Linked DNA regions of Salipiger sp. CCB-MM3. The protein of the gene in region 1 interacts with the protein of each later gene in a pairwise test. Links are inferred from orthologs where the notes say so. Each region holds a gene or a part of one and is shown on either strand. Other genes may lie near its edges. The genes, in order: ileS and AYJ57_RS03200.

Evidence for each region.
Region 2: the proteins of ileS (region 1) and AYJ57_RS03200 interact in binary tests that used the Escherichia coli proteins (3 or more experiments, as listed by UniProt). The link is inferred for Salipiger sp. CCB-MM3 from one-to-one orthologs.

What each region holds. Positions count from the first base shown.
Region 1 is NZ_CP014596.1:350,791-354,558, reverse strand. The notes cover bases 311-3,761. They hold ileS (isoleucine--tRNA ligase), read right to left. Parts: upstream 3,430-3,761; coding sequence 511-3,429; downstream 311-510. Other genes in these bases: AYJ57_RS15505 (hypothetical protein), read left to right, coding at 311-388. Outside these bases: more of AYJ57_RS15505, read left to right, coding at 1-310. UniProt on the Escherichia coli protein: Catalyzes the attachment of isoleucine to tRNA(Ile). As IleRS can inadvertently accommodate and process structurally similar amino acids such as valine, to avoid such errors it has two additional distinct tRNA(Ile)-dependent editing activities.
Region 2 is NZ_CP014595.1:651,189-654,267, reverse strand. What follows is about bases 11-2,772. They hold AYJ57_RS03200 (D-ribose ABC transporter substrate-binding protein), read right to left. Parts: upstream 1,976-2,772; coding sequence 1,046-1,975; downstream 11-1,045. Other genes in these bases: AYJ57_RS03195 (alpha-D-ribose 1-methylphosphonate 5-triphosphate diphosphatase), read right to left, coding at 2,239-2,772; AYJ57_RS03205 (methyl-accepting chemotaxis protein), read right to left, coding at 11-916. Also shown: more of AYJ57_RS03205, read right to left, coding at 1-10; more of AYJ57_RS03195, read right to left, coding at 2,773-3,079. UniProt on the Escherichia coli protein: Part of the ABC transporter complex RbsABC involved in ribose import. Binds ribose. Also serves as the primary chemoreceptor for chemotaxis.

The DNA.
Region 1 (3,768 bases):
CGCCGAGCTTGCCACCATGTTCCGCAATTTTCGCACCTTCACACGCGAGGTCACCAATCTGCCGGACGGCATCAGGACGGTGACGCGCTCCTCCGATCCAGAGGTGATGGGCGTGCTCGTCAGCCATGTCACCGGGATGATCGCGAGGGTCGAGGCGGGGGACGATCCCAAGGTCTTCATCCAGAGCCCGACGCTCGACATCTTCTTCGCCCGCCCCGAGGCGATCGACACGCAGATCGAGGTGACGGACTCCGGGATCATCGTCACCCAGACCTCGGATGATCCGCAGATGGTGGCGGCGCTGCACACCCATGCCGCCGAGGTTTCGGACATGGCCGCACGCGGCATGCAGGCGGTGCACGAGCGGATGATGCATCAGGGCGGCTGAGCCGCCCGCTTCCCGAATTGCAAAAAGGGCCGGGGTGATCGCCACCCCGGCCCTTTCATCTTTCCCCAAATACTCACCTTCCGCCCGCACCGCCAAAGCGGCGACGGGCAGGGGCGCCTCGCTTACCCCAGCGCTTCGTCGCAGCGCGCGCAGGTGGACGAATGGCTGTGCGTGCCCACATCGGGGAGGATCTTCCAGCAGCGCTGGCATTTCTCGCCCTCGGCCTTTTCAAAGACCACGCCCACATTCGGCACATCGGCCATGCGGAAGGCCTCTGCCGGGGCCGGATCGGCGGTTAGCGCGACGTTCGAGGTGATGCAGATATCCTCGAAAGCGACCGACTTCAGCGCCTCGAGCATGTCCGCGTCCTCCACATGCACCACCGGGGCCGCTTCGAGCGAGGCGCCGATGACCTTCTCGGTGCGCTGCAGCTCCAGCGCCGCTGTGACCGCGCGGCGAGCAAGGCGCACCTTGCCCCATTTCTCGGCCAGCGCGGCATCGCGCCAGTCCGCCGGGGTGGCGGGGAAGTCTTGCAGGTGCACCGAGCTTTGCTCGCCCGGGAAGCGGTCCAGCCAGACGTCTTCCATGGTGAAGGGCAGCACCGGCGCGAGCCATGTGGTCAGACGGTGGAACAGCAGGTCCATGACCGTGCGGGCGGCCTTGCGGCGGGCGGTGTCGCCGTCGCAGTAAAGCGCGTCCTTGCGGATGTCGAAGTAGAAGGCCGACAGATCCACGGTGCAGAAGGTGAAGACCTGCTGGAACACGTGCTGGAAGTCATAGGCGCGGTAGCCCTCGCGCACCACCTCGTCGAGCTCGGCCAGACGGTGCAGCACCCAGCGCTCCAGCTCGGGCATGTCGGCGGCGTCGACCCGGTCGCTTTCCTCGAAGTGGCCAAGCGCGCCGAGCATGAAGCGCATGGTGTTGCGCAGGCGGCGGTAGCTGTCGGCCACACCCTTGAGGATCTCCGGCCCGATCCGCTGGTCGGCGGTGTAATCGGTCTGGGCGACCCAGAGGCGCAGGATGTCGGCGCCATACTGTTTGATCACCTCTTCGGGCACGATGGTATTGCCGAGCGATTTGGACATCTTGTTGCCCTTCTCGTCCAGCGTGAAGCCATGGGTGACCACGTTGCGATAGGGCGCGTGGCCGGTGGTGCCGACCGACTGCAGCAGCGAGCTGTGGAACCAGCCGCGGTGCTGGTCGGTGCCTTCCATGTAGACGTCGGCGATGCCGTCCTTGGTGCCATCGGCGCGGTCGCGCAGCACGAAGGCATGGGTCGAGCCGCTATCGAACCACACGTCGAGCACGTCGTAGACCTGCTCCCATTCATCGGCGTTGTAATCCGCACCAAGGAAGCGCTCCTTGGCGCCATCGGCGTACCAGCAATCGGCGCCCTCGGTCTCGAAGGCCTCGCAGATGCGCGCGTTCACCGCCGGGTCCTTCAGCAGGAAGCCCTCGTCGGTGGGCAGCGCGCCCTTTTTGGTGAAGCAGGTCAGCGGCACGCCCCAGGCGCGCTGGCGCGAGAGCACCCAGTCCGGACGCGCTTCCATCATCGAGTAAAGACGGTTGCGGCCCGATTGCGGTGTCCATTTCACCTGATCGATGCAGGTGAGGGCGCGATCCCGGATGGTCTTGCCGTTCTCGTCCTGCCCGTCCTGCACGTCGCGGTCGATGGCAGCGAACCACTGCGGCGTGTTGCGGAAGATCACCGGCGCCTTGGAGCGCCAGCTGTGCGGGTAGGAGTGGGTGACGCGGCCACGCGCGATGATGCCGCCAGCCTCGACCAGTTTGGCGATCACGGCGTTGTTGGCCTTGCCTTCCTTCCCCTTCTGATCGAACACGCGCAGCCCGGCAAAGAACGGCACATGCGGCAGGAACTCGGATTCCTCGCCCACGTTGTGGGTCATCCGGTCGATCCAGTTGCGCTTGACGAAGCACTCATAGTCGTCGGCACCGTGGCTGGGGGCGGTGTGCACAAAGCCGGTGCCCGCGTCGTCGGTGACATGGTCGCCGTCGATCATCGGCACGTCGTAGTCCCAGAAGCCCTCGGCGCCGTCGACGCCGCGCAGCGGGTGGGCGAGGGTCATGCCCGACAGCTCATCGGCCGAAATGCTGCGCTTGCGCGAGACCATATCGGGCTCGAGGCGGGCAGCTTTGAACACGTCGCCAGCCAGCTTGTCGGCCACGACGTAGAGATCGCCGACCGAGCACCAGCATTCCTCGGGGGTGCCGGTGACCTCGTAGAGGCCGTATTCGATCTGCGGGTGGTAGGCGACGGCCTTGTTCGACGGGATGGTCCAGGGGGTTGTGGTCCAGATCACCACGCGCGCGCCATCAAGCTCGCCGCCCGAGACGATTTTGAACGGCACCCAGATCGTGTGCGACTTGTGGTCGTGGTACTCGATCTCGGCCTCGGCCAGCGCGGTCTTTTCGACCGGCGACCACATGACCGGCTTCGAGCCCTGATAGAGCGTGCCGTTCATCAGGAACTTCTGGAACTCTTCCGCGATCACCCGCTCGGCGTGGAACGCCATGGTCAGATAGGGATCGTCCCAGTTGCCGGTGATGCCAAGGCGCTTGAACTCGTCGCGCTGGATGTCGACCCAGCCTTCGGCGAACTTGCGGCATTCCTGCCGGAAGTCGATGACCGGAACCTCGTCCTTGTTCTTGCCCTTCTTGCGGTACTGCTCTTCGATCTTCCACTCGATCGGCAGGCCGTGACAGTCCCAGCCCGGCACATAGCGCGCATCATGACCCATCATCTGGTGCGAGCGCACGATCATGTCCTTGATGGTCTTGTTCAGCGCGTGGCCGATGTGCAGGTGACCGTTGGCATAGGGCGGGCCGTCGTGCAGCGTGAAGGGCGTGCGCGCGCCGTCCTCGGCCTTGTCGCGGAGCCGGTCGTAGATGCCGATCTTGGCCCAACGCTCCAGCCATTCCGGCTCGCGCTTGGGCAGGCCCGCGCGCATCGGGAATTCGGTCTTCGGAAGGTTCAGCGTGTCCTTGTAGTCAGGCGTCTGGGTGGTGGTGTCGGCGCACATGTTCTGCGGTCCCGGAAATGATGTCGGATGTCTGAGAAAGGTCGGCGCGGCGGTCCATACGCCTTGTCCCGGCGGCTCTATTGATCAGAGCGCCGGGCATGTAATTCGAATGATGATCGCATTGCGGGGCATCATGCGCGCCTTATAGGCAAGCGACTCGCGATGGTCCAGAGCTTGCGCGCGGTGCCCAAGGCTGGTGCCGAAATACACGCCATGGGCGGAAATCCCCCGGTGACGCTGCGGCAGTCCGGCGCTCTGGCGCCGCCTGCCCCGAGGCGCTGGCGGGGATCGGCCAATGGCCCAAGCGGGATTTGGCGGCTGCGCGCCGAATTCCGCAAT
Region 2 (3,079 bases), on another replicon or contig:
CGGTGTAGCTGCGCCCGTCGCTCAGGGTGATGTCTACGACGCCGCGCTGGCCCTCAAGGGCGGCATCGAAGGCGGGATTGGGCGTGCCTTGGGTGCCGATGGCACTTTGCACACCGCCAAGCCCGAGGTGGCTGCGACGGGTGTGATCACCGGCCAGAAGCTCGAGTTCGGTGGTAGGCGTGCGGCCCGTTTCCATGGTCGTCAGATGGGTCAACGCCTGATCGTCCACCTCAAAGACGAGGGCGGCGATCGTGTCGCCCCATTCGTTGTGCAGTGGCGCCGCGAGATAGGCGCGCGCGCGCGCCTCGGTTGGAGCGAAGTCGCCGAAACCGAATGCGGCGTCAGGCGCCAGTGCGGCGCGCAGCGCGGTGCCAAGCCCGCCCTCATCCTCCGCGACATTGCTGGCGAACTCCTCCTGTTTCTGGACCGAGTAGATCACATCCCCAGCAGCCGAGACGATCAGCAGGTCGCGCAGGCCCAGAGCCTCAACCCGCGCGCGCAAGTCGGCGTGGAACTTCTTGTGAAACAGGGAATAGGCAGTGTTATCTGCAGCTTCTTCGAGATCGGCGCGGGCGTCGGCGGGGTTTGGGTTATCGTCGATGTAGGCGCGCCTCAGGTGGGCATTGGCGTCATCGCCGAGCGTTTTATAGGTACTCAGAAACGCGGTGGCGGCGTCGATCACCAGCGGCTCGGCGGCCTTTTCCCCCAGTTCGCTTCGGGTCTCGTGAAACCAGTCCTCGATCATCGTCGCGCGTGTTTCGGCCAGCATGCCGAGGCGGAACGACACCTCTTGGATCAGCTGCGCATGCGACACCTTGTAGGCGATGGCCCCCGCCATGCCGAGACAGCCGATGGCGATGGCGATCATCAGGGCCGGAAGTTTGAGGGCGACCGAGAGGTTGCGCAGAAGGGCCATGGGCAAGCTCCTGTGGCTGCTGGCGGTAGTGGCGGTGCAAGGCGGCCGCTGAGGTGAGTTCAATCATGAAAGCCTGAAGAAGCGCCTAAGATCGGCCACCTCGCCGGGATCTCATGCAAGAGGCTAGGGTCACTGCCCCATGACGAAGGGGGCCGATATCTTGGCCGCATTGGCGCGATCAATGAGCAGGCAGTCGAAAAGCTGCACTTCCTGCGGCTCGCGCGGGGTGCCGGTGCGGATGTAGTGATCGGCCTGATGCACCGCGTCTTCGGCAAAGACGGCAACCGGCTGCAGCACCGTGTAGGCCAGCTCTCCCGATTGCACGGCGGCCACCGCGTCGGGCGAGCCGTCGAAGCCGCCGACGGTGACCCGGTCCAGAAGCCCGGCCTCTTTCAGCGCGGCAATCGCGCCAAGGGCCATTTCGTCATTGCCCGCGATGATGCCGGTGATGTCGGGGTGCTCGGCGATCAGGCCGCGTGTTCGTTCGTAGCCCTGCGTGCGGTTCCAATTCGCGGTGGCCATGCCGGCGCGGGTGAGACCCTCATATTGGCCGAGCACCGCGGCATAGCCATCGGAGCGGATGCTGGCATTCGGGTCGGACGCGGCACCGAGCAATTCGAGATAGCTGCCCTTTTCGCCCATGGATCGGAGCCAGCGTTGCGCGCCCATTTCGGCCCCCTGCGCGTTGTTCGACAGAAGCTGCGCCACCGCCAGCCCCTTGCGCGCGAGGCCGGAGTTCACCACGAAAACCGGCACCCCGGCGGCAACAGCGCGTTCCACCGCGGCGATGGTGCCGGAGGCATCCGCCGGGTCGAGGATGATGGCATTCACATTGGCGGCAATGGCGCTGTCCACATGCGCGGTCTCGACCGTGGTGTCGCCGCCATGCGCGGAGACGATGGCGCGGTAGCCAAGTTCGGCCGCGGTGGCTTTGGCAACCTCCCCCTCTGCCGCCCAATAGGGGTTCTCGGGGTCGTTGACGATGATGCTGATCCGCCCCTCTGCCAAAGCGGCGCTGGCGATGAGGCCGAACGCCAGCAGCGGTGCGGCGCCGAGCATGGCGCGGCGGAATAGCGAAGCAAGAGCGGGAGGGGGGCGGCGAGACGTGACGCCTGCGGAAGCGGGATCACCCGGGCGGCGGTGCTGTGAAAGGCGCAGTTTGAGACGCATTGGGAGGGGCTCCTGTGCTAGGCGCGCGGTGCCCCTTCTGGGGCCGATGGGTCCCAGTGGTCTTACGGCAGGAGAGCTGAAGAATGGCTTAATCGCTGAACGGCTTAATGCTGGCGCAGGCCGCCCAAGGAGCGCTTACATGAGGCCTTCCGTCACTCCGCGGCGAGCCGCCGCCCCGGCAGCGCAGAGACGAGCCGTGCCCCGGCCTCACCCGCGAGATAGGTGAGCCGTCCGCCGCTCACCGTCGCCTCTATGGCGCGGCTGCGGGCGTCCACCACGACAAAATCCGCCCGTTTGCCATGATCGAGCGTGCCGCGATCGGACAGCCCCATGATCTCGGCGGGCACGGTGGAGATCATCGCCCAAGCCTCGGGCAGGGTTTTGAGGCCCTTGTCCACCAGCGTCCATGCGGCCTCGGCGAGACAGGGGTAGTGGTAGTCCGACACCAGCGCGTCGCAGAGCCCCTCGGCGATCAGATGGCGGGCCGAGACGTTGCCCGACTGGCTGCCGCCGCGCACCACATTGGGCGCGCCCATGAGCACCGGATCATTGCAGGCGCGGGCCAGTTTGGCGGCGCTGACGGTGGTCGGGAACTCGGCGATACGCGCGCCGATCAGCCGGTAGTATTCGCGCGTCTCGCCGTCGGGGTCGTCATGGCTGCCGTAGCGAATGTCATGGGCATCAAAAAGTTCGGCCAGTGCGCAGAGATGGCGCGGCACCTCGCGCGAGGCGGCGCGGGCGGCGCGCAGCTTGGCGTGGAACTCCTCGGGGCTGCTTCCGGCGCGCGACGCCCAATGGGCCAGCTTCATCGGCTCGCGCTCGGCCACCTCCAGCGCCTCGGGCAGGTGATCGTTGAACACCACGTAATCCACACCATGGCGCAGCACGGCGGCGATCAGACGCGCGCGGGTGTCTGGCATATGCGTCTCGCAGCGGATCTGCAGGCGCAGGTCGGTGTGGGCGCGGGGGCGGTAGGCGGCGATGGCGGCCATC